Jilunia laotingensis: one gene and its partner. The protein of the gene in region 2 interacts with the protein of the main gene of each other region in a pairwise test. Links are inferred from orthologs where the notes say so. Each region holds a gene or a part of one and is shown on either strand. Other genes may lie near its edges. The genes, in order: tpiA and pepT.

Region 1 (16,276 bases), 2.3 Mb from region 2 along the record:
CCGGCTTCACGACGAATAAACTTTTGCTGCTGGGCAACGGAAAGTTGCAGCACATCATCGTTATGAAGCCCACGGAACACAGTATATCCATGATAGACATAATCTTCCCCTTGTCCCAAATCGAAATAGACTATATTAACCGAATACACTTTATGCACCTGATCATAAGGGTCACCCTGGTTGATATATTCCGCAATCGCTTTGCAAGTGCCGTAAAGCATCCGGTGAAAATAATCCACCTCGCTACTATTCTGCACCTCGATAATAATCAGTTCCCCCTTGCTGTTTTCCGCCAACATGTCCACCCGGTTGAACTTATCCTCAAAACGATCCTGATTGCCCTCGCTCTCCAATATACGTTCAATACGAATTTTCTCACCCAGCAACGTGGTGAGGAAACCTTCCAGTATGACAAAATTCGACTTATTACGGAGCAACCGCTTGGCAGCCCAGTCGAAACGTACTAAACGCGGACTATTACCCATAATGATTTATTCTATTGATTATTATATAAGTTGTAACACAACAAAGATAGGAAAAGTTTATAAACAAAACAAACAATAATGCGCATGATTTAACCGAACCAACGGGCTTCGCGATTTGATTTTAACGAAAATATCCAGTACCTTTGCATGGCTAAACAAAGGAACGTTTCATGATAGACCAGCCCACCATAGACCGCATTATCGATGCCGCACAGATTGTAGATGTCGTATCGGAATTCGTCACGCTGAAAAAGCGCGGGGTGAACTATGTCGGACTGTGCCCTTTCCATAGCGACAAAACTCCTTCGTTCTACGTCTCGCCCGCCAAAGGGCTATGCAAATGTTTCGCCTGCGGAAAAGGAGGAAATGCCGTGCATTTCATCATGGAGCATGAGCAGATGACGTATCCCGAAGCCCTGAAATTCCTGGCGAAGAAATACAACATCGAAATCAAGGAACGGGAACTGACCAGCGAAGAAAAGATGGTGCAGAGCGAACGTGAAAGCATGTTCATCGTCAACAACTTCGCCCGCGATTATTTCCAGAACATCCTCCACAATCATGTGGACGGACGCAGCATCGGCATGGCTTACCTGCGCCAACGCGGTTTCCGGGACGACATCATCGAGAAGTTCCAATTGGGATATTGCACGGAAAGCCATGATGCCCTCTCACAAGAGGCGCTCCGCAAGGGATACAAAAAGGAGTACCTCGTCAAAACCGGACTTTGTTATGAAACGGATGACCACCGCCTGCGCGACCGTTTCTGGGGGCGTGTCATCTTCCCCGTACATACCCTTTCGGGAAAAGTCGTGGCGTTCGGTGGCCGCGTACTCAGTAGCCAGACCAAAGGGGTCAAGGTGAAGTACGTCAATTCGCCCGAATCGGAAATCTACCATAAAAGTAACGAGTTATACGGCATTTATTTCGCCAAACAAGCGATGGTGAAGCAGGACCGGTGCTTCCTGGTAGAAGGTTATACGGATGTGATATCCATGCACCAGTCAGGGGTGGAAAATGTGGTCGCCTCTTCGGGAACGGCACTCACTCCGGGACAAATCAGGCTGATCCACCGTTTTACGAACAACATCACAGTACTCTATGACGGAGACATGGCGGGCATCAAGGCTTCCATCCGGGGAATAGACATGTTGTTGGAGGAGGGAATGAATATCAAAGTTTGCCTTTTACCGGACGGAGACGATCCCGACTCATTCGCCCGGAAACATAATGCAACGGAGTTCCAACAATTTATCCAGGAACATGAGACGGATTTCCTCCGGTTCAAAACCAGCCTTCTGCTGGAAGATGCCGGTAAGGACCCCATCAAACGGGCGGAACTGATCAACAGCCTCGTACAAAGCATTTCAGTGATCCCTGAAGCCATCGTACGCGATGTTTACATTAAGGAATGCGGGCAATTGCTCCATGTGGAAGATAAATTGCTGGTTTCCGAGGTGGCCAAACGCCGGGAAGCCTTAGCTGAAAAGGCAAATAAGCCGACCTATAATAATACACCCGATGCAACGGCAGAGGTTCCGGGAAGTGACCTGGCGGGAAATGCCGTTCCCCCACCCTTCCCGCCTGAAGAGGGAGAAAACCTCGATACGTACCAGTCATACATCCCGCAGGAAGGCAAAGAGGGACAGGAATTCTACAAATACGAACGGTTGATTATCCAGGCAGTGGTGCGCTACGGAGAGAAAATCATGTGCAATGTGGAAGACGAGGAAGGAAAAGAGGTTCCCATCAGTGTCATCGAATATGTCATCAACGACTTAAAGGAGGATGACCTTGCTCTGCACAATCCAGTTCACCGCCGCATCCTTTCAGAGGCAGCATCGCACATTCACGATTCCGGCTTTGTCACCGAACGATATTTTATCGCTCATCCCGATCCGGCAATCAGCGCAGTAGCTACCGAACTTGCAAGCGACAGGTATCAACTAAGCAAGTTCCATTCCAAAACGCAGAAGATCATCACCGATGAAGAACGCCTCTTCGAATTAGTCCCCATTTTGATGATTAATTTCAAGAACGCCATCGTTGCCGCGGAGCTGAAGCATATCATGTATGCCCTGCAAGACCCAGCCATTGCGGAGGATGACGAGAAATGCGCTGCCCTGATGCAACGCCATAAGGATATGAAAGAGATCGAAAAACTGATGGCAAAGCGGCTGGGAGACAGGGTGGTGTTAAGATAAGAAAAAGAGACGAAGGAAGAGTAAAGAAGGAGGAATTGAGTGAAAATAGTTTACACTAATAAGTAGCAGAAGCCATAGTAAATACCCGGCACCGAGGAACACTTTGCTGCTCACCGATGAAGGGACTGTTGCTCACCGATGAAGAGATCGTTCATCACCGAGGAACAGGGTGTTCATCACCGAGGAAGAAAAGCGACCAAAATATTTTGATAATCAAGCATTTATATCCTGCATTTCAGAAAAGACTTATCCAAAACAGCAATTTTACAAGTCATGTGCCTAACTAAAGAACTGGAATATTATTTGACAATCTTCTTCTATTTTTGAGCGATTATCTTTTTATCATTCGATCAATGAAGTATAAAACTCCGCCCCATTGACAGAATTCACAAACGACGAAGATTCAGAGGATTTGCCAAAAGAGACTTTCAAAAGAGACTGACAGGAGTAACTGCATCTCAAATTTCCCCTCTTCATTCTCTCTTATCAACTCTCAATACTTCTTTCTTCCCTCTTGATTCTAAACTTTTCCCTCTTACTTCATCGATTAATCAAATCCATAAACTCTTCCCGAGTTTTTGCCTGATTGAAAGCACCTGTAAAGTCGGAAGTAGTCGTAATGGAATTTTGCTTCTCCACACCCCGCATCTGCATACACATATGTTTAGCTTCTACTACGACCATGACCCCCAGCGGGTTCAGCGTTTCTTGAATACATTCCTTGATTTGCAAAGTCATTCGTTCTTGTACTTGCAGACGATGAGAGAAGATATCGACCACGCGGGCAATCTTGCTCAAACCGGTGATATAACCATTGGGAATGTAAGCTACATGCGCCTTTCCGTAAAACGGAAGCATGTGATGTTCACAAAGAGAAAAGAAATCAATGTCCTTGACAATCACCATCTGGCTATATTCTTCCTTGAACTTGGCCGAACGAAGCACTTCATGCGGGTCCATATGATAACCTTTGGTCAGACTCAGCATCGCTTTTGCCACCCTTTCCGGAGTCTTCAACAAACCTTCTCTTTCGGCATCCTCGCCCAATAAGGTAATAATACTGTGATAATGGCTTTTCAATTCCTCCAGATTTGGAGAGACTATTTCTTCTTTTCCTAACATAGTGAGTTTATAAAGGAATATTTATTTGATCTTTGACAATGGACACTTCCCTGAAAATGCCGGTGGCTCTCAACTTGCGCATCATGGCATCCGCTTCTTCGATACTGCGGAAATCACCGACACGGCACAACCAACGGGGGGATGTGAAAAACGTATAGGTCTTCAAATCCGGAAAATATTCATTCACTTTCGAAGCTACATGAGTGGCTTCGCTACGGGCAGCACGGGAATTGTTTCCGGCATATACCTGTACACGATATCCTGACGATTTCAGCACAGTCTGATCACCGCCAACCTTATGTTCGGTTCCTAACAAAGCTTCAATACGAGGATCCTGGTGAATAGTCACCTTTCCCTGTCCCGGAACATAACGTTCCAGACTCTTCACAATGTTCTGAGACTGCATGTTGACAGCAAAAACAGATAGCAACAAAAGTAAAATAATACGCATGGCAAGTGGAAGGTTAAAAGGGAAGAATTCTTAATTCTTCCCTCTTCATTCTTATTTTATTTAAACGCATCGATAATTCCCTTGAAATCGGCAACCTTCAAAGCAGCGCCACCGATCAAACCACCGTCAACGTCCGGGTTGGCAAACAGTTCTTTTGCGTTAGAAGGCTTGCAGCTTCCACCATAAAGGATAGAAGTATTGTCAGCGATCTCTTTACCATATTTTCCGGCAACGCAAGAACGGATGAACGCATGGATTTCCTGAGCCTGGTCAGGAGTGGCAGTCTTGCCAGTTCCGATAGCCCAAACTGGTTCGTAAGCCAAAATAATCTTTGCAAAATCTTCGGCAGACAGATCGAATACGGAAGCCAGCTGTGCGGCAACCACTTCATTCTGCTTGTTGGCCTCACGCTCTTCCAACACTTCGCCAATGCAGAAGATAGGAGTCAGACCGTTAGCTAAAGCCAATTTCACTTTCTCTTTCAGGATCTCGACTGTCTCACCATAATAAGCGCGGCGTTCCGAGTGGCCCAAAATAACGTATTTTGCACCGGTCGAAGCAACCATAGCGGCTGACACTTCTCCTGTGTAAGCTCCTGATTCCTTGTCGGCACAGTTTTCTGCACCTACGCCAATCACAGCAGCGTCAACGATAGGAGTGACAGAAGCCAAGTGGATGAATGGCGTACAGATCACTACATCGCAATTAGGTTTGTCAGCAACCAATGCTTCATTCAGTTCTTTTGCCAAAGCAACGCCCTCTTGGAGGGTTTTGTTCATCTTCCAGTTTCCTGCAACAATGTTCTTTCTCATTTTGTCTAATTATTAAAAGGGTTAATGATCAATTATATATCAAAATCGGGCTCAGACAGGATTATCATCCTTAGACTCCTCCTGATTTAATGCACTTTCGCGAATAAGGCGAGCGTTTCTCCTTCTGAGTGCTTCGCTTTTCTTCTCCCGACGTTTTATCACCAAAACGTCCAGTCCCAGCACCAACAACAACGGAACAGCGAACCAAAGGAATACATAACCGATTGTCCTTCCGTCACTTACCTGCTTCTGTTTGCCCAAGGCCAGACTTTCCAGCTTTCCCGACAACTCATACTCATCGGGCAGGTCGGCATCATTCCACTTATTCAGGATGACTCCGTTCCTTATCAGCATCAGTCCCGGATTAGAACGAACCATCGTTTTCAACGTGATATCATCTACCATGCAAAACGGATATTCCGCACCGGTCTTGTCACGCCATATCTCTATCTCTTCATCCGGAGAGGAGGTCAGGCAATAAAAGCGATATCCGTTCTCCACCGAATAGTCATAGATCTCATTTATCAGATCGATATTGCTATCGTCGGCATTTTCTATCCTGTGCGCCACCAACAGGAAGGTATAGTTCATGTCGGTCAGCACATCGTCTGTAATATCTTCGTCCGTAGCCTGCTCCACCAATGAGAAATCGTGAATAGGAGGTTCGTAACCTTTTTCCTTCAGCACGGTACGGGTATCGACAAACGTCCAAGTACTGTCCGGATAATTCTCAAGTGTAAACTCCTTCCTCACTCCGTCTTTTTCTAAGACAAAAGTCGTTTCATAGACGCTTGGCTTTGCACCCTCCGGCATCGCCATTCCTTCCGGAATGCTCTTTCCTATCTTATAGGGGCGAAAATCCAAAATCGGCAGATGTGCCAAGCAATAGAAAGAGAGAGAGAATACGAACAAAATGGTATACAAAGACACAAGCCATTCCGTCTTTGCCGTTATAAAACGTAAAATCAGTTTTTTCCATCGGAAGGTAGATATGGCGGCAATGAGTAACACGATATTCTTCCCGAAAGTCTCCCAGTTGGTCAACACCCAAGCATCACCAAAACAGCCACAATCGGAAACGGGATTCTCCAATGCCAGATAAAGTGTCAACGGTGTCATGAAGACCATGATCAAAAGAGCCAGCGTGGTAGTCACCGTTTTCCGTATCCCGAAAAACATACATACCCCAACCGAAAACTCAAGCGCTGACAAAAGGATGGCTGCCAATATAGGGAAAAAGGATGGTAGCCAAGAGGTCATTCCAAAGGCTTCGAGATAGTCTTGTATCTTGTATTGCGACCCCAATGGATCGACAGCTTTTACAAAACCGGAGAAGATGAACGCGAACGCCAGCAGAAAACGGCAGACGTTTGTCCAAACCTTCAGGATAATATTTAAATTCTCAACCTTCAAATTCTATCTTTATTAACCCAAACACGGAATAATTGATCATGTCCATGTAGTTCGCGTCAATACCTTCGGACACCAACGTATCGCCTGCAAGACTCTCTATCTGTTTGGTGCGATAAATCTTCATCAAGATCAGATCGGTATACGAACTGACACGCATACTGCGCCACGCCTCGTCATAATCATGATTCTTGGCAAGCATCAATTCAAAGGCGGTTTTCGCATACTTGTCATAAAGCACCATCGCCTCTTCATTGCTGATATCTGCCGATTCGGCATATCCCAATTCCAACTGGATCAACCCGATAATACCGTAATTGACAATGGCAATGAACTCCGAACGAATACCTTCATCGATCAATGCCACCCCTTTGGTCTCGATACAACGGATGCGGTTGGCCTTGATAAAAATCTGGTCAGTAACTGAAGCCGGACGCAAAATACGCCATGCAGCACCGTAATCGTGCAGCTTCTTGGAAAATAAGTCACGGCATAAGGCTATGACATGTTCAAATTGTTGCCTGGTATCTTTCATATCCTTACAAATAGGACGCAAAGGTACAAATAAATAAAGAAAAACGAAAAAGGAGGTAGTGAAATTAGGAATTGTTTGAAGTTACAGCAACGGTGAATAAAAAAAGAGAACGCGCCAAAAGTAAAAGCAAACAAGGGGATGACTTTGCTGCCATCCCCCTTAGAATATATAAAAGATTTGTACTTATTCTTTTAAGAGCAACGTAACACCTGTCCGATACGGAGAGTTGTCTTGGTCGTTATACGGTTTAACTTGCACAAAGTACTGACAGACACCCCACGTAACTTAGCAATACGAGACAATGTATCGCCACTCTTTACCTTATGATATCTGATCGTTCCGTCACTAGCCAACTGGTTATCATGTGATCCACCGGTCTTGCCGCGCTGGTAACTTTTTGCTTTCTTGAACGTATAAGTATCTGCTACGATGTCCTGATTGGGAAAGTCGAACATATAAATGGGATTGATAGCTATCCCGAGAAAACGTGTTTCAAAATGCAGATGTGATCCTGTTGAACGTCCTGTATTACCGCCTAAGCCAATCGGCTCACCGGCCTTTACTAATTGATTCTCTTCTACTATTTGTTTTGACAAATGACCGTAAATGGTTTCCAAGCCGTTATCATGACGAATCACGATGTACTTGCCATATCCACGACGTTCATATTTCACGATACGCACCTTTCCATCAAAAGCAGCAACGATGGTATCACCGATGTTCACTTTCAAGTCAAGCCCGTTATGCATCCGTCTCCAACGTGGACCGAAAGGAGAGGTGATACGTGTGCTGGGTGTAGGCATACAAAACCCGGTCAAATCGATCGTATAAGTTTCGGGGATAATAACATCCTTGCCATAAGAATGTGCATACTGGTTATTCCAGTTCGGGTATAGGCTCAATGCCGGATATTCGGATTGCTCAGCACGAATCTGCTTTTGCAAAGCCAAGGAGTCTACTGATTTTAATTTTTTGTCAATGGGAGCCTGGCGGGCGATCAAGTCCTGAGAGAAAGAATTCAAGCTGATCATTGCCGTCGCGGCGATTAAAACTGTTTTAATACAATTGAAATTCATTCGTTTCGTTCATTCGTTTAATATTCGTCATTCGCGTACAGGTAATCGAATGTAGCCTGCTTGTAGTCGAATATTTCTTCTGGTTTAAAGAATCTGGTTAACTCGACCGCAGCGGTTTCCGGTGAATCGGAAGCATGAACGATGTTCTCTTGGAAACTCATGCTATAATCACCACGGATGGTACCCGGTGCTGCCAGACGTCCGTTCGTCGGGCCAGCCAACGTGCGAACTGTTTGAATTGCGTCCACACCTTCAAAACAACAAACAATGACAGGAGCTGTCATCATTGAATCTTTCACTCGCTGAAAGAACGGTTTCGCACTCAGGTGGGAATAATGCTCGCTTAAAACTTCATCTGTCAGTTTAATCATCTTCATACCGGCCAGACGTAATCCCTTACGCTCGAAACGATGAAGAACTTCACCTACCAATGCCCGTTGAAGGGTACCAGGTTTTAGAATGACCAGTGTTTTCTCAATCATGACATGCCAGCTTTCAAAGTGTTAAACGATACATTTCTTACAAAATTCTTTCAAAGATAGCTATTTCTATGGAAAAGCCGGATAATTCCTTAACTATTTTTTTGTACAGTCGAGGAAGTTCCGTCCGCAACACCCACTCTAAAGTACTATAAACAGGGGGACTAAGGCAAAAACATGTTTTGCAACATATTCTATCAATTAGACGCGTGTTTAACCGTTTTTCAGCTTATCGAAGCCCAATTAACGTTCGTCTTACGGAGTGCCCTCAGTTGTTGCCAAAGAATATCATTCTCCGGGTTGCGCGATTCAGGATCAGTTTCCACGATGCTTTCAGCAATACCACGTACGTATTGCAGCAATTGTCCGTCACGGGCAATATCGGCTATCTTCAAGTCAAAAGCAACACCGCTCTGCTGGGTACCTTCCAAATCCCCCGGTCCGCGCAATTTCAGGTCGGCTTCGGCTATCTCAAAGCCATCATTGGTACGTACCATGATTTCAAGCCTTTTCCGGGTTTCTTCCGTCAGTTTATAGTTCGTTACCAGAATGCAATAGGATTGATCGGCACCACGTCCCACACGACCGCGAAGTTGGTGCAGTTGCGACAGTCCGAAACGTTCCGCATTCTCTATGATCATCACCGAGGCGTTCGGCACATTCACCCCCACTTCTATCACGGTGGTAGCTACCATAATCTGGGCTTCACCCGAGACGAAAAGCTGCATCTGCTCGTCCTTTTCGGCAGGCTTCATCTTGCCATGCACTTTACAGACGCGGCAGTCCGGAAATTCCTCACAGATATGCAGGAATCCCTCTTCCAGATTCTTCATATCACTCTTCTCACTCTCCTTGATAAGCGGATAAACAATATAGACTTGCCTTCCTTCGGCAATCTGTTTATGAACCGATTGATAAAGGCTTTCACGCCGATTATCGAACTGATGAAAGGTTGCAATCGGTTTGCGTCCGGGAGGAAGTTCGTCTATCACAGAGACATCCAGGTCTCCATATAAAGTCATCGCCAATGTACGTGGAATAGGCGTAGCTGTCATAACCAGCACATGAGGCGGCTGAACATTTTTGCTCCATAACCGTGCCCGCTGGGCCACTCCGAAACGATGCTGTTCGTCAATTACGACAAAGCCGAGGGAAGAAAAATGAACCGTATCTTCAATGACGGCATGAGTGCCGATCAGGATATGCACATCACCGGTCAGCAAGGCGGCAAGTATCGCTTCTCTCTTTTTGCCTTTTACAGAACCCGTAAGCAGTTCTACCCGGACATTCATCCCGTAAAGTAATTCCTTGATCGTCTCATAATGCTGGTTTGCAAGAATTTCCGTAGGTGCCATCATACAAGCCTGATATCCATTGTCCAAGGCGAGCAACATGCTCATCAATGCCACCAACGTCTTTCCACTTCCCACATCTCCTTGCAGCAAACGATTCATTTGACGGCCTGAACCGACATCCTGGCGAATCTCCTTCAATACTCGTTTTTGCGCACCGGTCAATTCAAAGGGAAGATTGCGGGAATAAAAAGTATTGAATATCTCGCCTACCGTCTCGAATACATAACCCCTGTATTTCCGTTGCCTGTCCTTGGCATATCGTAGGATGTTTAACTGCACATAAAACAGTTCTTCAAATTTCAGACGGTACTCCGCCTTTCTTTGATGCTCCGGGTTGACAGGAAAATGAATATTTCGCAGGGCGTCGGTAAGCGGCATGAGGTGATGGTCGGACAAGATTTTTGGGGATAATGTTTCCGGCAAGGGTTCTTGTATCTGTTGAAGCACGGAAACCATCATCTTGGCAATGGCATGCGAGTTGAGGAAGCTGCGCTTCATCTTCTCAGTTGTGATATAATAAGGTTGCAGCCCTGCCGCTGTCAGTTTCAGTTCCGAAGTTTTGTCTATGTCGGGATGGGCAAGATTAATTCTACCACCGAACACGGTGGGCTTGCCAAATACTATGTATTCCTCATGAACTTTATATTTGCCGATAATGAACTTGATTCCTTGGAACCACACCAAATCGACCACTCCGGTACCATCGGAGAAATGGGCGATCAATCTCCGTTGACGACCTTCACCAATGGTTTCAAAGCCCAAAATTTGCCCCTTCAACTGTATATAGGGCATGTTTCCGTCTATCTCATGGATATAATAAATACGGCTACGATCGACATATTTATAAGGAAAATAATAGATAAGATCGTGTACGGAGAAAATGCTCAACTCCTTGTTGAGTACGGTAGCTTTTTGCGGGCCTACGCCTGATATATATTTTATGTCACGAGTAGTCAGATCGAACATTCTATCAAAGCACTGCTTATTTTCAAGTCGAAAGGAGTGGTTATTTTTATGTTTTCACGATTGCCCTCAGTGAGGTATACGGGTATCCCCATGGCTTCTACTACAGACGCGTCGTCTGTAAAAGATGGAGTGTACTCCTGCGCATATGCCTCTTTTAGAAGAGCAGTGTCAAACACTTGCGGAGTTTGTACCAGCTTATAATCGTCACGATTCACGGTCTCGCTGCCCGTTTCCGTCAAATGCCGCACCGTTTCAACCACATTGATCACTGGAATAACCGCTCTTTTTGCCAATGCCATCTCATAACAGCGTCCGATTACTTCTTGCGAAACAAATGGACGCACACCGTCATGAATGCCTACCAACCCCGGTTCCGCATAATGAAGTCCGTTTTTCACGGAATGAAAGCGTGTTTCACCGCCATTGGCAATAATATGGTCTATTGCAAACTGGTGTTTAACGCAAAGTTCTTTCCAGTATGGCTGTTGTTCCCTTGGCAATACAAGAACAATTCTTATCTCTTTGTCAAAACGGTGAAATGCTTCGATAGTATGCATCAATACGGGCTTACCCCCGATAGGAAGAAATTGTTTGGGGAGATCACTCCCCATACGCAACCCCTTTCCACCAGCCACAATCAAAGCGGTACGAGTCATATTATCAACGTTTTACACACATTGCCTCTACCAGTTCATCGACTTTGTCTTTACCGACAAGCTTTTCTACTATCGCCAAAGCAAAGTCCATAGCCGCACCCGGCCCCATTGCCGTAATGATATTACCATCCGTCACAACCGACTCATTTGTACATTCAGCACCTTCCAGATATTGTTCAAAGCTGGGATAACACGTAACGCGACGTCCCTTCAGCAAACCTAGTTTTCCCAATACCATCGGAGCAGCACAAATAGCAGCAATCGGTTTATTGTTTTCTGCAAACTTCAGGATCAATTTACGCAATCCTTCGTGCTTATCGAGTGTAGCGGCACCGGGCATCCCCCCTGGTAAAAGCAACAGCTCGGCATCCTGGAAATCGCAATTCACAAAGTTCACGTCGCAAAGCACTGAAACATCGTGTGCGCCAACTACAATCTCATCCGGTGTCACAGACACTATTTCCACATTCAATCCCGCACGTCTCAACGTGTCAATGGCTGTGAAGGCTTCAATTTCTTCAAATCCGTCTGCAAAAAAAGCATATACTGTTCCCATAATCTTATATATTGATTTATATCTTTATCTCAAATTAAAATAGTATGTAATCGTACCGGTTTGGTTATTAATGCCGTCTACAGCGTTGAAACGAGCTTTCTTCGCAGCGTCTTCAGCAGCCTTTCGTAGTGCGGCATTCACCGTATTGGTCTGGCGGTTAATACTGGTGGCAATTACATGTCCTGCTGGGTTCACCGTGATTGATACGACCACACGACCTTCCTCTTGTACATTATATATAGGCCGGGGCAGACCGCCTTCACCTATAGAACGCCCTCCGAGGTCAAATGTTCCATAACCTCCCGTACCAGTCGTGGCACCTGTCGAGGAATTACCGTTTTTACTACCTTCCACTCCGGTTCCACTTTCTGCCGTACCTTTACTTCCTCCCATTTGGGCACCTTTTCCAAAAGCGCCAGAAACACGTTTGGCAGCAGCTTCAGCGGCTGCTTTCCGTTCTTGTTCTGCTTTTGCTTCAGCCAGCCGTTTCGCCTCCGCAGCTTTCTCGGCAGCGGTCTTCTCAGGTTTCTTCACCTCTTTCGGTTTTTCTTTCTTTGGTTCGGCCTTCGGTTTTATTGTTACGGTCTCCTCTTCCGTCTGAGTGATCATCTCTTCCTCCACTGTTTCCTGTGGTTCAGCTTCGAGAACTTCCTCCGGTGGAAGCACATCGACATCTACCATCGTAGAAGGATCATAATTTCCTTTTGCAAGATCCACATCTCCCATCATCACGGGGACACCTCCCTCTTCCTGACTATCGGGCACAGTGAAACTCACCAGAATCAAAAGAGCAATGAAGGCCACATGCACCAACACAGCACCCAGCATACCTACATATTCACCCTTTTTCTTTCTGTCCATTATCTAATTATTCGTTTCAGGCGGGCGGGTAGCCAGCACCATTTTAAAATGATTCTCGTTCGCAATATTTAGTACTTTCACAATCTCACGGTAGGGTACTGTTTCATCTGCATATAGTGCCACAAACATTTCAGGCTCTTTGTCAGCACAACTTTGCAGAAAAGGAGTCAACTCTTCCAACGTCAGGGAATGTTCCTTTTCATTTCCAAAAGCTGCGTAGAAATTCAAGTCTTTATCAATAATTACCCTAGTCAAAGGCTTCGCAGAAGTCTGCTGTTTTCCCTGTGGGAGTAAAACCTTAATCGCATTAGGCGACACGACCGTAGAAGTAATCATAAAAAAGATCAGCAACAGGAATATGACATCCGTCATGGACGCCATACTGAAACTAGGCGATATTTTAGCTCTTCGTTTTAATGACATCTGGATAGTTATTTCTGTGCCGGTTCATTGAGTAAATCCATGAAAGCCATCGTTTTCGACTCCATCTTGTTAACAACCCGATCTACCAGCATAACCAGGTAATTGTAAGCGAACATAGCAATAATACCTACGATAAGACCACCCACCGTAGTAATCATTGCTTCATAGATACCACCGGACAACAAGGTTATATCAATATTGCCACTTCCAGCATTAGCCATATTGTAAAAGGCACGCACCATGCCTGTCACTGTCCCAAGAAAACCCAGCATAGGTGCCCCACCTGCGATAGTCGCCATTACGGGTAGACCTTTCTCCAACTTGGCTACCTCTATATTTCCTACATTTTCTATAGCGGCCTGTACATCATTTACCGGACGCCCCAAGCGGCTGATGCCTTTCTCAATCATTCGGGCAGACGGTGTATCGACGGTACGGCAATAATTGATAGCTGCCTTTATCTCACCACTATGGATATAATCTTTAATCTTATCCATAAACATAGGATCCTCCTTGTTGACTTTCCGCAGGACGTACATTCTTTCAAACAAGATATAAAAACATCCGACAGACAACACGGCAAGTACAATCATGATCCAGCCGCCCTTAATTGCCATATCGAGCATATTCATCTCTGCCGGTGTACCTACAGGGGTAAGTACCGGATTGGCTGTAGCCAGTGAATCGGCCATATTTGCAGCCCCTTGGGCTAATAATAACAATGTATTCATCAGCGAAGACAATTTTTATATTCCTGAATGGTACGTTCCAATCCCAGATAAAGTGCATCACTTATCAAGGCATGTCCGATAGAAACTTCATCGACCCAAGGAATGTTTTTATAAAAGTAATTCAAGTTCAATAAACTTAAGTCATGGCCTGCATTTAGCCCGATACCAAGTTTACGCGCCACCTTGGCAGCTTCTACAAACGGGGCGATAGCGGCTTCCGGACCTTTTGGGAAATTTGAAGCATAAGGTTCTGTATAAAGCTCAACCCGGTCGGCTCCTGCCTTCGCTGCATACTCGATCATTTCGGCATCAGCCGACACGAATACGGAAGTACGAATCCCCGCTGTATTAAATTCATCCAACACTTCTGTAAGAAACTCCTGATTAACCTTCGTATCCCAACCTGAATTAGAAGTAAGCTGCGTTGGAGAGTCGGGCACCAAAGTTACCTGATGAGGTTTAACCTTCAACACGAGATCTATGAATTCGGGAGAGGGATAGCCTTCTATATTAAATTCAGTCCTAAGCAACGGACGCAAATCATATACATCTGATTTACGGATATGCCGTTCGTCCGGTCGCGGATGAACCGTAATGCCATCAGCACCAAAACTCTCACAGTCAAGTGCTACTTTTACCACATTCGGAACATCTCCGCCACGTGCATTTCTTAAAGTAGCCACTTTATTTATGTTCACACTTAATCTAGTCATCATTACATGAATTGTTTGCTGCAAAAATACAAATATTAGTAACACCATAACAGCAATCCCGAAAAAAAATGCCAAATTTGCATCCTGACCAATGAAGTTAAATATGAAATTTGCTATTTTTGGAAATACATTTCAAGCCAAGAAATCATCTCATGCAGAAACCCTGTTCCACATTCTGGAGGAACATGGAGCAGAAATATATATATGTAGGGAGTTTTATAACTTCCTAATCTCAGATTTGAAACTAAAGCTTTATCCGGCAGGATTGTTCGACGGAAATGACTTTTCAGCAGATATGGTGATCAGCATTGGAGGAGACGGCACTTTCTTGAAAGCAGCCAGCAGAGTAGGTAATAAAAACATTCCGATTCTTGGTATAAACACCGGACGTTTGGGATTTCTGGCAGATATCTCCCCAGCAGAAATGGAAGAGACCTTCAACGAGATATATGCCAAACATTATTCGATTGAAGAGCGTAGCGTTCTACAACTTATCTGTGAAGACAAGCATTTACAAAGTTCCCCGTTTGCCCTTAACGAAATAGCCATATTAAAGCGGGATAGTTCATCCATGATCAGTATAAGAACTGCCATTAACGGTGCTTTTCTAACTACATATCAGGCTGACGGATTAATTATTGCTACTCCAACAGGTTCTACAGCCTATTCGTTAAGCGTTGGGGGACCGATCATCGTCCCTCATTCCAATACGATTGCCCTTACTCCGGTAGCCCCACATAGTCTCAATGTTCGTCCGATTGTGATTCCCGATGATTGGGAATTGACACTTGATGTTGAAAGTCGTAGTCACAATTTTCTTATAGCTATCGATGGAAGTAGTGAGTCATGTAAAGATACCACTCGCCTGACTATTCGCAAAGCGCCCTATTCCATCAAAGTTGTCAAACGTCCTCATCATGTGTTCTTTGACACTTTACGTTCCAAGATGATGTGGGGGGCCGACACAAGGATATAGTGATTAGCAAATTTCCCATACCACAATACCACAAGTGTGGCAGTAAGCCCCGGTACCCATTGGTGCGAGGCAATGGACTACATCATCCTTTCATTAATATAAGGACCACCATCCATGAAAAATATAAGTAAAACATGTCCAAGCCAAAAATTTCTGTCCGGGAATGACAGATAAGATGAAACAGGAAAAGTAAAAATAGCATATTGGCAGCCTCATGCTGCTTTCGATTATGTGAACGAGCATTGAATGATAGCATGAGTTCATTCCGTCGCGCCTTCCGGGCGTCTCCGGCCTCCCGCGGGGGGGGCGACGGCGGCCCGCGGCAAAAAGAAAAGCCCCCCCGCGTCCCTTCAGGGGCGCGGGGGGGCGGCAAGACGGCGGCTACCTACTCTCCCACTGTTACGCAGTACCATCGGCGTGGCCGGGCTTAACTTCTCTGTTCGGGATGGGAAGAGGTGGAACCCC
Region 2 (16,275 bases):
TCTTAAGAAGGGCTTCTTTACATTCGGAATGTATAGAGGCATATTCGAGTATAAAATCTGATAATTGTTTAGGAGATATAAAAGATAATATATCTTGTATTTTGAAATTTTTTAGATTACTCTTTTATTCTTCCTGTATTTTGGCTTCTTTGGCAGATAGAAAATGTTTTTGTTTGGATTGACTTTCGCGGATAGCAAGTATGACTGCTACTATATGTTTACATATATCTCCGTCATATGGGCAGTCACAATCCCAATATACAATTTCTTTTCCTTCTATTGAAATTTCGACTTCATACTCTTCTGTCCCTTCTACATGTGCCAACCATTCACCGGCTTCAATCTCTTCAAGATTTGTAACAGCGCCACATTCATAATATTCCTTTCCCCGTCTCCATATTTGTGGAGGAACAAAATTTTCAAAATTAGATAGTGTCATCATAATAATTTCGTTTTGAAGGTATAAATAGGTAGCTACATCATTTCATGTAATAACATTCAGTGGTTTGTAACTATAAATACAAATATAAATATAAGATTCGATTAAGCAATAAGTCTAACTTGTTTTTTATTTTACTTGTGGAGTTTAAGTTTAAAAAGCAAAAAAAACGGTACCCCGATTCACATCGCAGCACCGTCACAACACAAACACAAAATAAAACACGACAAAACTACTATGCAATCTTACCTGTCTATGCCGGGGAGGCATATGGTCGCTTCATTATGGGTATTCACATATGCATATAGAGCTTCAGGCTGATTTGCATTATTATAAACGTGCGAAAGCATGTTTTGTTCAATGTTAGTATGAAAAAAGGCGATATTTTATATAGAGGAAGAATCGTTATGGAAGTAATAAGCTGATTCACTGTTCCTAATAGATTGTTTTTCCATTATAAAATGTTTCTATATATTTTGCCATCCTTCATTATCATCACAAAATATTTTTCAGGGTTTCCCAATAATGTGATATCCTCAAGCGGATTACCATCAACTAAAATGATGTCTGCTAATGCATTTTCTTCAATAACTCCTAGTTTGCCGGGATAAGGGTTTCTCATTCCTGACAAAGAAAGAAGTTGGGCGTTGTCATGAGTAACCATTTTAAGTATTTCGAAATTGGTGAACCATTTTTGTAATTTGATAATTCCTTGATTTTGGTTCTTTGTATTGGTTGGATTAAATAATAAATCTGTTCCCCAAGCTAACTTGACTTTGTATTTTTTTGCTAACTGATACGTTTTATCTGTACCGTTGACGACCAGTTCATGTTTCTCTTGTTGTTCTTTCGTAGGAAATTTATTATCTTCCAAAGTAAAAGGTTGCATACTCAGCCATACTTCTTTTTCCGCTATAAGCTTCATTGTCGGTTCATCAATGAGATGCCCATGCTCAATGCTTTTTACGCCTGCCTGAATAGCCCGTTGAATGGCTCTTGGTACATATACGTGTACCATTACATAGGTTCCAGCATCTTCTGCAGCTTTCACTGCTGCATGGATTTCTTCTTCGAAAAATTGAGTATCCTCCAAACGGTCATATAGAGAAGCAACACCTCCTCCGGTCATTAATTTTATTTGACTTGCTCCTAAACGAAGGTTATTGCGTGCTGCAACTGTTACAGCATCTATTCCGTCTGCAATGATGGCTGCTCCAATTTCTTCAGTATGTGTCAATCCGCAGCAATCGAAAGGACGTGGTTCATCGTAAACTGCCCGGAAATCACCATGACCACCGGTTTGTGAAATGAGAGATCCACTAGGATAAATGCGGGGACCGATGATGATTCCTTCATCGATGGCGCGTTTTAATCCGAAGACTGGTCCTCCCGCATCACGAATAGTGGTAAAACCCCGGAGCAAAGTTGCGCCTGCTTCTTGTCCTGCTTTGAATTGTGTATAAGCTGTATCGGCTGTCAGCAAATCAATCATGGTATTACATGCCATATATGCATGCCAGTGTGCATCTATCAAGCCTGGCATCAGGAATTTTTGTTGGCCATCTATGATTGTGTCATTTCCGTCATTGATGGGAATAGGAGATTCGGAGATTGTTTTTATCTGATTATCTTTTATCAGAATATTTCCGTAAATTACTTTCTCGTTATGTCCATCAAAGATATGGACATTGTTGATTAATATGCCTTGACTCATAATATGAATAATTAAATGATTAGGCATATTAAACCTGCATACTCTTCAAAAGTTTTTCGTAAATACGGATATCTGCTTTTTGTGCTTAGTATTTATGAATTTTAAATGAATGAATCTGTTTTCTTAGTATTTGACCATCCTTTTGGATGAACCGTGCCAGGAGCATCCCAAACAATATACTTCTGTCATATCAAAACCTATTGTGGATGCATCTGGATTTTTAGGTATTACTTCTCCAGTATCTGTAACATACACGAGAAGTCGTTCTCCTTGTTCATTTTTTACATACATACCAGCGATTTTACACTGGGGGCAAAGCAACTTTTTCATTTTACGGAGGATGTTAAATTAGTTATTGTTTTATTATTATAATAAGGATGTCAAGTTTGTGATAATCTTAATGTGGCCGATCCATTAGGGTTATCATTTAAAAAGTAATTGAAAATAAGGCTTCTGCCTGAAATTTTCCATAATTTATCGGTTGAATTAACCGTATTCCTGTAGTTAAGGGATAGGTCTTACGAAGTACGTTCCAGTCGATTATCAGATCACCGCCACAAGAACTTTGTGTCATCCATCTATTTTGTTTGTTTGCTTGATTCCGCGACAAATCATAAAATAAATTTGCACGTAATCGTCGGATATAAATGAGTGAACCGATATTCAAATCTGGTGAGAGTATGGGAAATGCATAATCTGCTTTGAAAGCCCATTGTTGACGAGTCTGGTATAGAAAGTCATATCCGCGAGGTTTTTCAATAAGGTGCTTGGGGAGATATAGAGCTTTTCCGTCCAGTTCCTGATATTGATAACCCAGTCGAAGCATCAAGCCATGGTTGCGGATAATCCCGGGCCAATAGGTCGTTAGCCGGGCTGCGTATAAGCTACCATAATTTTCTGTGTTAAAAGGACTCATGAGGTATTGTAGACGTAACTGGTAACCGGTGCGGGGCAAGATATCCCGCAATGCTTTACGCCTATAATTATAAAATAGAATTTCTGGTAGAATGTATTGGAAATTATGAAATTCGCTGCCTCCGTGTTCCTGATATTTATTGTTTGTAAAATAGTAGGTAAATGCAGGTTGTATGCCTCTGATATGTTGGCTTTTCGTCAAGTTAAAGGGAAGATAGATTCTTGCTTCAGCTTCTAACAGGTTGCGATTGGTATAATATCCTCTTGTAACATCCTGTTTTTTATCATTTTGTGTCCAAGCTATATTGTATGCTTTATCACCATAATCGGCTGCTAAGTCAATGATTGGAAACCAGCCTTGGTAAGTAAATGAAAGTTTTCCGTGGTGATATCCTTTTTGATAATACCATCCAGCCTGCATGATGGCAGTATTCAATGTGTTTTGAGACATAATTGTAGCACCAGGTTTGACAATGGTGCTTAAATCATCGGCACTCGTGTTCATAGCCTCGGACACGTCATAATAGAATGGAGCCCAACTGTGAATTTTGAATGTATGAATGGCTTTTCGATAAGGCTTCGGTTGAAAATCAACAGCTTCCAGCCGAGCCGAGTCAAGATTGAATTGCTCTTGTTTTACTAACGTTTCGACAAAGGGTAATGGTGTTGGTTGGGTTATGTTTACTTTTTGGATTAATAAGCTATCTGCTGCTAACGATGCAATTTTGTATCCATTTGCTTGGTAATCTGAATAGAATAAGCGATTGTCAGATGGAGAGAAGGTTGGATCGAAAGCACCGAAACGGGCTGAAGTCAGGCGGTATACTTGTTTATCTTCCGGATCAAAGCAATAAATATTATTTGTTCCATTGAGTCCCGATTCAAAATATATTTTTCCATTCCTCCAAAGGGGGGAAGTGATATTGGTAGAGGTCGTTTTCAGTAACACATCCCATTGTCCTGAAGCCGGAGAAAATTGAAAGAGAGTAATTCCTTGGTCGGTTACAGCAATGGCGATGATTGTGTTATCGTCTGTGAAGGTCAGTTCTTTGATAAATGCATTTTCAGGCACGTTAAAAGAGGTGATTTCTTTTCCATTCTCTAAATTGACAAGTACCAATTGGTTTTGTCCCTCAACAGAATTTTGTGAAACAGCGGCTGTTTTTCCATATTTATCAATTGACGGAGTTAAATAACGTTTATGTGGTGTGTGGATTGTAATGCGTTTGGATTCAAAATCATAACTTTTCAGAACGGAGTAATTCTCGTGTGTCCAGCGGGCACTGGGTATAATTTCAGTCCAATACAATCGATTATTTCGAAAATTTAAACGGCTGTTGATATTACCTATATAACTGAGTCGCTTTTCTTTTCCATCTATAAACGCTACTAAAGCGTTAATATCCTTCAGACTCGATTTAAGGGCTACTATGACCGAGTCGTTTATTACCTGAGGATATCTGTAAGAAGTGTAATCTTTGCTGGAGGTTGACAAATAATTGGGAGTAAGCGTACAACTATCCAGCTTTTCCCATTCTCTTCGTAAATAATCGAATGTATCATGGTAAAGTTGTTTAAATCCACTTCCTGAATAATGTTTGAAAGAACCCTCAAAATATAGATTGTTGGGATATCTACTGGTAGTTTTTGCCCAAATATCCGCACCATAACGTTGACGAGCATATGATGCAAGGTTATAACCCAAGGTATAATAAGTTCCTGTATAATTTTTGTATGATCCCATCAACCATTTATCTAATGTATAAAATTTATCTCCTCCAAGCATTTGCGCCCGATAAATCATATTAAATTCCGGCAATCGTCCACGCCCACCATTCGACAATGCCGTTTCGGTACTGACTGCATCTCCTTCTAGAAACCAAATCGGCATAAGAAATGAAGCGACTCCGGCAGATTGTTCACCAACGATATAATAGAGTGGTTTGAAAATGCCATGCATTACTTTCCCGGTTTGGAAAACATGGCGGGATTCATGTAAAACTAAATGCTTATCCCAGCTTTGAACACTCAGATCAGAAGAAGGAGTTGTTATGAGTTCCATGCGGCGGGGTGCCCAGGAAACCATTCCATTAGAAGACATGCTTGCTGGATGCAGTATAACCGGAAATTTCACCTGCATAGGTTTCCCGATTGTCTTTTGTATATGTGGATAAGCATTCTCGAGATAAAGAGCGTATTTGTATGCCATCGAGTCATTTCCCTGTGGATATACCAGATCGTAATGAGGCAGCCTGACAATGTTCCATTTAAATCGTGACGGATCTGAACCGTAGTTCATGAATTGAGCATGCAAATGGAAGGGAATTAATATGAATAAGTATATTATAAGGAATAGGTGTTTCGATTTTAACATATTGTTATCTGATTGATTGTTAATGGCTGCAAAACTATAAAAAATCTTCTACTTACTTATTATTGATACATGTTTTAATTGGTCATTGACATGACTTCTAAAAGTCTGCCTTTTTTTCTATATGGATTTTTGAGATGGTAACCGGGTGTGTGAACTCCAAATATTCGGCGTGTAAATATAACCGTTCTGCTGATTTCCCATAAAGTTCATCACCTGTGATCGGACAGTCTAATCCGGATGGATGAGCGGCATGTACACGTAATTGATGCGTGCGCCCTGTTAAAGGATAAAATTGGATGCGGGTACGTTTTTCAGAATATCTCAGTACTTCATATTCCGTTATGGCAGGTTTACCATATGTCTCATTTACCATTTGCCGGGGACGATCAAGCAAATTGGGGCAAAGTGGTAAGTTTATGATGCCTCGCTTTTGGGATATGACACCGTCGAGTAATGCTACGTAGCGTTTCTTCACAACACGGTTCTTGAATTGTGCTTGCAAATTTTGATGTGTCTCTTTGGTTTTGGCAAGGAGCAAAAGACCAGAAGTCGCCATGTCCAAGCGATGGACGATTATTGGTCCGGTTATTTCAGGATATTTTTTCTTTGCCCACTCATAGACTGAAGTTACATTTTCTTTCCCGGGTACGGAAAGCATGCCGGCCGGTTTATTGACGACAAGAAGCCAATCATCTTCATATACGATTTCCAATTCGCTATCTCGATGGATGTCAGTTTGCAACGGGTTGCCTTCTATTTCCAGTCCTTTCAACATATGCTTCAGTATGGGTTCACACTTCCCTTTGCAAGCCGGATAGTAATACCCATGTTTTCTGATTTCTGTTTTAGGTGACTCTCCCCACCAAAATTCCGCCATTGCTATCGGCTCGAGTTGATGCAGATATGCATATTGTAATAATTTAGGTGCAGCACATTCACCAGCTCCTGCAGGTGGAATTTTGTGTATTGCTTCGTCAAAAATGGTACATAGGTCTTTGATATCTCCTTGTGCATTTAATAAGCGAAACTGTTGGAATAATTTTTTCTGTAGAATGGCTGAACGAACCTTGCGTTCTTTTTTAAGTTCCGTTATTTGTGATTCAATACTATTTAATTCATTCTGTAGATTGGTTATTCGGTTTTTCCACTCACGTTCCATTCTTTTAAGTTCGGCTTTTTGAAATTGACTTTCACGGATCATTTCCGCTTGTTCCATTTCACTGGGATTATGTTGCCGACGTATATCACGTTCTTCCTTTGTTTTTCTTAGATATTCTTTGGCTACTGTGATTGCTTCTTGACTTGAACGTTTGGTGTCTTCCAAGTGTTGTTTGAGATTTCGATAAGAAGAACTTTCTTGCTTATTCTTAATTTCTATATTGATTGATGTGATATTCTCTTCTTCAACTTTAAAAAATCCATTTGGTTGTAACAAATCGTATATTGGAGGCACAAAATAGGGGTGTTGGTTTTTACCTGCCAGATTGCCGGAGAAGGCCGCAAGGTACCCCAGTTCGCCATTCGGAGTTCGTACGATCAAGACTCCGAACATTTTTCCTTTTTGTAATTCTTCGTTCCAATGTTTCTGTGCCGATAAATAAGTTTGCACTTCCTTCGAAGCTATTACGCATAATGGATGAGGCGTGTAGTGAAAAGGAAAAGTGAACTTTTGAGGTAGACTGATTCCGGAGATCGGTTGGACGAAATGATGTAACATCGTTTTTATAATTCTCTTCTTTATCTATTTATCATTTAAATCTTCGATGATGACACCTAGTAATGGCAATAGCTCCATGGCTTGTATTGAACTGACGATGGCACCTTGCAGATCGGAGAGGTTCAGCTGAAGGCCGCTTATTTGGGAAGAACGAAGGTCTACTCCCTTTAGCCGCGTATGAGAAAAGTCTGCTCCGACAAGGGTACAATGCTCTAATGCAAAGTTCTGCAGACGGCAGTCGTTAAGGCTGCTGAATTGTAGATCGCAGTTGCTAAATTGTACCTGGTTCATTTTGCTCATTGCCAGATTGAGATATTGTGCGTTGCATCCTGATACGAACAGATGATTCAAGGTCGTTTCTGAAAAACCACTTCCCATCAGTTTGCAATCGATAAATTGAACACGGTAGAAAGAACTTCCCGAAAATGAAACGTTCGCCAGATTGCATTGACGGAAAATCACATCAGAGAACTGGGTTGATTTTAATTGGCTGTCACTTAAAGTCAGATTATTGAAGACACATTCTTTGATGGTTTTGTAGGCTACCCGAATGGATTCCTCCAAACTTCTGTCAAAAGAAAGATTTGAAATGGTTTCCTCTTTGCCAAGCAGACTTTTTAAACTTTCCGAACTGTCGGCCGATTCGTCAATCATAGGATCGACAACTTGGACGCTTTGACTTTTGTTCTTTTTAATTGGTTTCATTTTGTTACCCGATCAATTTACCCGTATATCCTCCTACAAAAACAGCTAATAATCCTCCAATGATACTTAATAAAGTATAGAGAAGAAACGTTCCATAAAATTCTCCTTTCAGCAGGCTCAAACCATCGTTGGAAAAAGTCGAAAAGGTTGTGAAACCTCCACATAATCCGACTGTTAGGAAAAGTCTTGTCTCCATCGAAAGATTCCATCGCTCGGATATCGTGTAGAATAGTCCGATAAAGAAACTTCCGGTGATGTTAACTATAAATGTGCCCCATGAAAAAGGAAATCCGACACTTGACATTTTCTCGTTAACACTTATCTGTGCCAAATAGCGGAGTACACTTCCTATGCCGCCCCCAAAGAATATATATACAATCTCTTTCATTATTTTGATGCTAAGCGCAGCAAAGATAGTAGATTTCGTCGGAAAATTTGTACTTTTGAGCGCTTTAGCAAAAATATCCGGCTATGAGGAGACTGTTTTTTCTTATACTTATGTTTTGTGCTTCCCTTTCTGTGTTGGCAGTGCAGGGAGTTGATTCTGTTCTAGCACGTCTGGATAAGGTGATAGAACAACAGAACCTGTATTTGAATCAGAAAGAAACCTGTATCGATAGCTTGAAGCGACTTTTGCAAACTTCACCTTTGTCATTGCAACATCGTTTCGCTCTGAATAAAAGGTTAGGTAAGGAGTACGAATTATTTGTTTCGGATTCGGCTATGAAGTATTACGACCGGAGCATGTCGCTCGCAGATTCGTTGCATAATCTTTCTTATAAGGATGAAATCCGTCTCTGTCAGGCGACCGTTCTTTCTATTTCCGGAATGTATAAAGAGGCTGAGGAGACGCTTCGGAAAATTCATCGGGCAACTTTGCCGGATAGTCTGCTCCCTGTTTACTTTAATTGCGAGCGTCGTTTGAACTCATATCTGGTCAACTATTCTCAGAGTGGCATATATTCTACTGATTATCTGCTTCGACAAAATTTGTACCGTGACTCTTTACTTGCCGTGCTTCCTCCAGATGAGCCTGAATATCATTTATATGAAGCAGAGCGGTTGATCGCTCGGCAACATAATGTTCAGGCGAAAAAAATATTGATGGGATTGCTGCATAGTCAGCCTGAAGTATCTAATACTTATGCACGGGCTGCATATTCACTTGCACATATATATAAGGAAGAAGGCCGTTCCGACGAGTATGAAAAATATTTGGCTCTTTCGGCCATCTCTGACATAAAAGCATCGGTGAAGGAAAACGCGGCACTCCAAAATCTGGCTTTTGTGCTTTATGAGCGAGGAGATATTACTCGTGCCTATCATTACATCAAACAATCTCTTGAGGATGCCGTCTTCTGTAATGCCCGTTTACGTACTATCGAGATATCGGGCGTATTGCCTGTGATAGATGCTGCTTATAAGCAACGGATTGAAGAGCAACGTCGTCAGTTGATTCTGTTTTTGGTTATAGTAAGTGTACTTTCCGCTTTTCTGATACTATCGGTAGCATTGGCATGCAAGCAGATGAAAAAGCTTTCTCTGGCTCGTCGTAACCTGAAGCAGGCAAATCATATTAAAGAAGAGTATATTGGTCATTTCCTGAATCTTTGTTCGATTTATATGGAGAAGTTGGATAACTTCCGTCGTACGGTGAACCGTAAAATTACAGCCGGCCAGACAGAAGAGTTGCTTAAGCTGACTAAATCTTCACAGGTTGCTGGTATGGAACAGAAGGAGTTCTATGCCAATTTTGATAATGCCTTCTTGCAACTTTACCCCGATTTTGTGACCGAGTTCAATGCTCTACTCCAACCGGAAGAACAGATCGTGTTAAAACCTGGCGAACTATTGAATACGGAATTGCGTATATTCGCAATTATCCGTTTGGGCATTGATGACAGTTCGAAGATTGCCAACTTCCTTCACTACTCTATCAATACGATTTATACTTATCGGAATAAAGTCCGTAACAAGGCCGTTAATCGTGATAAATTTGAAGAAGAAATGATGAAGATCGGAAGTATAGACTGAGGAATCATTCATATTTCCTTCATTTGGTATTTCCTTTATCTTTTTAGTAATAAGAAGATTATGCAAACGTTTTCAGAAATATCTTTTATATTCCGTTTATATGTTGTGTCTGCTTTTGTGTTTACTGCCTATCTTTGTGCTATCGATTATTATTAACTAATTCATATCATGAATCACATGAAAACACTAACCTCGAAAATGGCTTTTATACTGTTGGCTTTATTAATGAGTACGGCAGCTATGGCCGAAAGCATTACTTCTCCGAACGGACTCTTGAAACTAAATTTTTCGGTAAACGCACAAGGTGAACCTGTGTATGAACTTTCTTATAAAGATAAGGAAGTGATCAAACCATCCAAATTAGGTCTGGAATTGAAAGATGATCCGGGACTGATGAATGGTTTTACATTAACCGATGCTAAAACAAGCACTTTTGATGAAACTTGGGAACCGGTATGGGGGGAAGTAAAGTCCATCCGCAATCATTACAATGAGCTGGCCGTCACACTCGATCAGAAGGCACAAGATCGTAATATAGTGATTCGTTTCCGTCTTTATGATGACGGTCTGGGCTTTCGTTATGAATTCCCTTTACAGAAGAATCTGAATTACTTTGTTATCAAAGAAGAACATTCACAGTTTGCTATGACCGGTGACCATACAGCTTTTTGGATTCCCGGTGATTATGACACGCAAGAATATGATTTCACTGAGTCTAAGCTGACGGAGATTCGTGGTTTGATGAAAGGTGCCATTACAGGAAATGCTTCTCAAACGTCCTTTTCACCAACCGGTGTACAGACTTCATTGCAAATGAAGACAGCCGATGGCTTGTATATCAATCTGCATGAGGCTGCTTTGGTCGATTATTCTTGTATGCATCTGAATCTGGATGATAAGAATCTGGTGTTTGAGTCTTGGTTGACACCGGATGCGGTTGGCGACAAGGGATATATGCAGGCTCCCTGCAAATCTCCGTGGCGTACCGTGATGGTAAGCGATGACGCGCGTGATATTCTTGCTTCCAAGCTGACGTTGAATTTGAACGAACCCTGTGCTTATGAAGATGTTTCCTGGATTAAACCTGTGAAATATGTCGGTGTTTGGTGGGAAATGATTACTGGAAAGAGTACTTGGGCCTATACGGACGATCTTCCCTCTGTGAAATTAGGAGAGACGGACTATTCAAAGACTAAGCCAAACGGCAAACATGCGGCAAATAATGAAAATGTGAAGAAATACATAGACTTTGCCGCAAAACATGGATTTGACCAGGTGCTGATTGAAGGTTGGAATGAAGGCTGGGAAGACTGGTTCGGGCACTCTAAAGATTATGTCTTTGATTTTGTAACTCCTTATCCGGATTTTGATGTGAAGATGCTTAACGCATATGCAAAAAGCAAAGGCGTTAAATTGATGATGCATCACGAGACTTCTTCTTCGGTTCGTAATTATGAACGCCATATGGATAAAGCTTATCAGTTTATGGTGGACAATGGCTACAACGCGGTTAAGAGTGGTTATGTGGGGAATATTATTCCGCGTGGTGAGCATCACTATGGTCAGTGGATGAACAATCATTACTTATACGCCATTAAGAAAGCTGCCGATTATAAAATTTGCGTTAATGCACACGAAGCTGTGCGTCCTACGGGACTTTGCCGTACTTATCCGAACCTTATCGGAAATGAATCGGCTCGTGGTACGGAATACGAAGCTTTCGGTGGAAGTAAGCCATTCCATACAACATTGCTTCCGTTCAGCCGTTTGATTGGCGGTCCGATGGATTATACCCCTGGCATCTTCGATACTAAATTGACTTTCCTTGATAATGATGAACATGGGTGGGTGCATACGACATTGGTGAAACAGATGGCATTGTTTGTAACTCTTTACAGCCCGTTGCAGATGGCGGCCGATATTCCCGAAAGTTATGAACGTTATATGGATGCTTTCCAATTTATAAAAGATGTGGCTGTAGATTGGGACGACAGTAAATATCTGGAGGCAGAACCGGGGGATTATATAACCGTGGCACGCAAAGCAAAAGGAACAAACAACTGGTTTGTAGGAGGCATTACGGATGAAAATGCTCGTACATCTACATTTACACTTGATTTCCTTGATCCCGGAAAACAGTATGTAGCTACCCTTTATGCAGATGGCAAGGATGCCGATTATGAGTCGAACCCTACTTCCTATCAGATTAAGAAAGGTCTGGTGACTAGTAAAACTAAGATAACCGCAAAGCTTGCACGAAGCGGTGGTTTTGCATTAAGCTTGATAGAGGCTACACCAGCGGATAAAAAGATGAAGAAATTCAAGTAATAGGTATAAGGTTGATAGAGTTTAGATCATTCGGATTTGTTACTTATAACTTGTATGTTTGCCTTCGCTATTGAAGGAATAGGATGTATTTTCTCTTTAAAGGCAATAAAGCACTACTTTAAAGGCAGTAAAGTGTCACTTTAAAAGCAATAAAGCATCGCTTTAAAGGTAATAAAGCAACACTTTAAAAGTAATAAAGCACCACTACAATAGTTATTACAAATCTGTATTGCTAAGCTTCTAATATAGATTGAATGCACCTCGCAAAGATTGGATCAACTTTGCGGGGTGCTTTTTTTATAAGACGAATTCTTTTTTGTACTTTTGCACCGTCTTTTTTAAAACTAACACTAATTTAAAAAGAATCTTAAATATGGGAGGTTTTTTCGGAACAGTCTCGCGTGTAGGCTGTGTGACCGATTTATTCTACGGCACAGATTACAATTCACATTTGGGGACAAAGCGAGGGGGACTTGCTACGTATAGTGAAGAACAAGGCTTCATACGTTCCATACACAATTTGGAAAGTTCGTATTTCCGATCCAAGTTTGAATCCGATCTGGATAAATTTCAAGGAAATGCCGGTATAGGCATCATCAGCGATACGGACGCACAACCTATCGTTATCAATTCTCATCTGGGGCGTTTCGCCATAGTCACTGTTGCCAAAATTGTTAATCTTAAAGAACTTGAAGAAGAACTACTCTCCAAAAACATGCACTTCGCCGAACTTAGTTCGGGTAATACCAATCAGACGGAACTCATCGCATTACTTATCATCCAGGGAAAGACATTCGTAGAGGGTATAGAGAATGTATTCAAGCATATAAAAGGTTCCTGTTCCATGCTGCTGTTGACGGACGATGGCATAATAGCCGCCCGCGACCGGTGGGGGCGTACTCCCGTCGTCATAGGAAAAAAAGAAGGAGCTTATGCTGCCACCAGTGAGTCGAGCAGCTTCCCAAATCTTGACTATGAGATTGAAAAGTATCTTGGACCGGGCGAGGTGGTTCATTTACGAGCCGATAGCATGGTGCAATTGCGCAAACCCGATGAAGGCATGCAGATATGTTCCTTCCTTTGGGTATACTATGGATTTCCCACATCTTGCTATGAAGGTCGTAACGTAGAAGAAGTTCGTTTTACAAGCGGTTTGAAGATGGGACAAAAGGATACTTCGGAGGTGGATTGCGCTTGCGGCATTCCGGATTCGGGTGTCGGCATGGCTTTGGGATATGCTGAAGGCAAAGGGATTCCTTATCATCGGGCGATTGCAAAATATACTCCCACCTGGCCACGCAGTTTTACTCCCAGTAATCAGGCGATGCGTTCCCTGGTGGCTAAGATGAAATTGATTCCCAATCGTGCCATGCTCGATGACAAACGTTTATTGTTTTGTGACGACTCCATTGTTCGCGGAACCCAATTGCGTGACAATGTGAAAGTGCTTTATGATTACGGTGCAAAGGAAGTTCATATGAGGATTGCATGTCCTCCGTTGATTTACGCATGTCCTTTTGTTGGCTTCACTGCATCAAAGAATGCATTGGAATTGATTACTCGTCAGATCATAAAAGAGCTTGAAGGGGATGAAAATAAAAATCTGGATAAATATGCCACTACCGGTTCACCGGAATATGAAAAGATGGTAAGCATTATTGCGGAACGCTTCGGACTCACGTCTTTGAAATTTAATACCCTTGAAACACTGATCGAGGCGATCGGATTGCCTAAATGTCAGGTTTGTACTCATTGTTTTGATGGTAGCAGCCATTTTTAAATGGCAGTTACAACTAACAAATAGTTACTTGAAATAAGAAAGATATTCGATTTTTGAAAAAGAGCCGTCAATTATTTGTCAATTCACGGCTCTTTTTCTATCTTTACGGCAGATGTGATTTCAATCGTAAAATGTAAATCCTAAAATATGAACAGTATGACTTTAGTAGAACGTTTTTTGAAGTATGTAAGCTTTGATACTCAATCGAGTGAAGAAACAGGGCTTACTCCCAGCACACCGGGACAGATGGTTTTTGCTGAATATCTGAAATCAGAGTTGGAATCCTTAGGTTTGGAAGATATCTCACTGGACGAGCATGGCTACCTTTTCGCCACTCTTCCGGCAAATACGGAAAAGGAAGTTCCTACCATCGGCTTTATCGCCCATATGGATACCAGTCCTGATATGAGCGGGAAAGATGTAAAACCTCGCATAATAGAAAATTACGGTGGCGGAGATATAATGCTGAATGCTGCCGAGGGAGTAGTATTGAGTCCGTCGCAATTCCCTGAACTACTCGATCATAAAGGTGAAAACCTGATCGTTACAGATGGTACGACTTTACTGGGGGCGGATGATAAAGCAGGTATTGCTGAAATAGTTTCTGCTATCGCATATTTGAAAGAACACCCGGAAATCAAACACGGCAAGATCCGTATCGGATTTAATCCTGACGAAGAGATTGGAGAAGGAGCGCATAAGTTTGATGTGGAAAAGTTCGGTTGCCAGTGGGCTTATACCATGGATGGCGGTGAAGTGGGCGAGCTGGAGTTTGAAAATTTCAATGCGGCCGCTGCTAAAATAACTTTTAAGGGACGGAATGTACATCCGGGATACGCCCGCCATAAAATGATCAACTCCATCCGTTTGGCAAATCAATTTATATCGATGCTCCCGCGTCATGAAACGCCCGAACACACCGAAGGCTATGAAGGCTTCTATCATCTGGTCGGCATCCAAGGCACTGTAGAGCAAACTACCATTTCATATATAATCCGCGATCATGATCGTGCCCGTTTCGAAAGCCGTAAACGTGAGATGGCTCATCTGGTAAGAAAAGTAAATGCAGAATATAGCGAAGACGTTGCCACTCTCGAGTTGCGCGACCAATACTATAACATGCGTGAACAGATTGAGCCGGTAATGCATATCATCGATACTGCTTTTGCGGCTATGGAGGCTGTGGGAGTGAAACCGAATGTGAAACCTATTCGTGGCGGTACGGACGGTGCGCAACTTTCTTTTAAAGGTCTTCCATGTCCTAATATCTTTGCCGGTGGACTAAACTTCCACGGACGTTATGAATTTGTTCCTATCGAGAATATGGAAAAGGCAATGAAAGTTATCGTAAAGATCGTTGAATTGGTTGCAGAGAAAGCTTAATATTTAATTTTCAACTTTTAATATTTAATTTATGAAGACCACTCCGTTTACCGACAAACATATTGCACTGGGTGCTAAAATGCACGAGTTTGCCGGTTATAACATGCCGATTGAATATACCGGCATTATTGAAGAACATCTCACCGTTTGTAATGCTGTAGGTGTATTTGATGTATCCCACATGGGTGAATTCTGGGTAAAAGGGCCTAATGCCTTGGCTTTTCTCCAGAAAGTAACTTCTAACAATGTGGCTGCCCTTGAACCGGGTAAAGTACAGTACACCTGTTTCCCTAATGAAAAAGGGGGTATTGTAGATGACTTGTTAGTGTATCAGTTTGAGCCTGAAAAATATCTTTTAGTTGTCAATGCTGCCAATATCGAAAAAGATTGGAATTGGTGCGTTTCTCACAATACGGAAGGTGCTGAACTGGAAAATTCTTCGGACCGGATGGCTCAGTTGGCTGTCCAAGGGCCTAAAGCGATTCTTGCTTTACAGAAGTTGACGGATATCAATCTTTCCGATATACCTTATTATACTTTTAAGGTTGGTGAGTTTGCCGGAGAAAAGAATGTGATAATCTCTAATACAGGTTATACGGGTGCCGGAGGTTTTGAACTTTATTTCTATCCGGATGCGGCCGACAAAATATGGAAAGCCGTTTTCGAGGCAGGCGAAGAATTTGGTATCAAACCGGTTGGCCTGGGGGCTCGCGATACACTCCGTTTGGAAATGGGCTTCTGTCTCTATGGTAATGATCTGGACGATACGACTTCTCCTATAGAGGCGGGATTGGGTTGGATTACCAAATTTGTGGAAGGCAAAAACTTTACCAATCGTCCGATGCTTGAGAAACAAAAAGCAGAAGGCACTGTGCGTAAATTAGTT

What was found.
Region 1: the proteins of pepT (region 2) and tpiA interact in binary tests that used the Escherichia coli proteins (3 or more experiments, as listed by UniProt). The link is inferred for Jilunia laotingensis from one-to-one orthologs.

What each region holds. Positions count from the first base shown.
Region 1 is NZ_JACRTF010000001.1:2,284,715-2,300,990, reverse strand. The notes cover bases 3,197-6,063. They hold tpiA (triose-phosphate isomerase), read right to left. Parts: upstream 5,075-6,063; coding sequence 4,319-5,074; downstream 3,197-4,318. Other genes in these bases: H8744_RS08685 (BT_3928 family protein), read right to left, coding at 5,126-6,063; H8744_RS08695 (SPOR domain-containing protein), read right to left, coding at 3,819-4,262; folE (GTP cyclohydrolase I FolE), read right to left, coding at 3,230-3,811. In the rest of the region: H8744_RS08710 (Rpn family recombination-promoting nuclease/putative transposase), read right to left, coding at 1-485; dnaG (DNA primase), read left to right, coding at 656-2,689; more of H8744_RS08685, read right to left, coding at 6,064-6,487; H8744_RS08680 (DUF1599 domain-containing protein), read right to left, coding at 6,477-7,019; H8744_RS08675 (M23 family metallopeptidase), read right to left, coding at 7,211-8,095; ndk (nucleoside-diphosphate kinase), read right to left, coding at 8,113-8,577; ATP-dependent DNA helicase RecG, read right to left, coding at 8,799-10,895; H8744_RS08660 (2-C-methyl-D-erythritol 4-phosphate cytidylyltransferase), read right to left, coding at 10,883-11,551; H8744_RS08655 (DJ-1 family glyoxalase III), read right to left, coding at 11,556-12,107; H8744_RS08650 (TonB family protein), read right to left, coding at 12,132-12,968; H8744_RS08645 (ExbD/TolR family protein), read right to left, coding at 12,972-13,391; H8744_RS08640 (MotA/TolQ/ExbB proton channel family protein), read right to left, coding at 13,400-14,122; H8744_RS08635 (pyridoxine 5'-phosphate synthase), read right to left, coding at 14,122-14,835; H8744_RS08630 (NAD kinase), read left to right, coding at 14,939-15,811. UniProt on the Escherichia coli protein: Involved in the gluconeogenesis. Catalyzes stereospecifically the conversion of dihydroxyacetone phosphate (DHAP) to D-glyceraldehyde-3-phosphate (G3P).
Region 2 is NZ_JACRTF010000001.1:37,116-53,390, reverse strand. What follows is about bases 13,410-16,275. They hold pepT (peptidase T), read left to right. Parts: upstream 13,410-14,162; coding sequence 14,163-15,389; downstream 15,390-16,275. Other genes in these bases: gcvT (glycine cleavage system aminomethyltransferase GcvT), read left to right, coding at 15,421-16,275; H8744_RS00195 (amidophosphoribosyltransferase), read left to right, coding at 13,410-14,006. Outside these bases: H8744_RS00235 (SWIM zinc finger family protein), read right to left, coding at 125-442; H8744_RS00230 (metal-dependent hydrolase family protein), read right to left, coding at 894-2,153; H8744_RS18785 (hypothetical protein), read right to left, coding at 2,277-2,483; H8744_RS00225 (TolB family protein), read right to left, coding at 2,581-5,442; H8744_RS00220 (RluA family pseudouridine synthase), read right to left, coding at 5,540-7,159; H8744_RS00215 (pentapeptide repeat-containing protein), read right to left, coding at 7,184-7,864; fluoride efflux transporter CrcB, read right to left, coding at 7,869-8,252; SusR family glycan utilization regulator, read left to right, coding at 8,336-9,898; H8744_RS00200 (glycoside hydrolase family 97 protein), read left to right, coding at 10,067-12,226; more of H8744_RS00195, read left to right, coding at 12,600-13,409. UniProt on the Escherichia coli protein: Cleaves the N-terminal amino acid of tripeptides.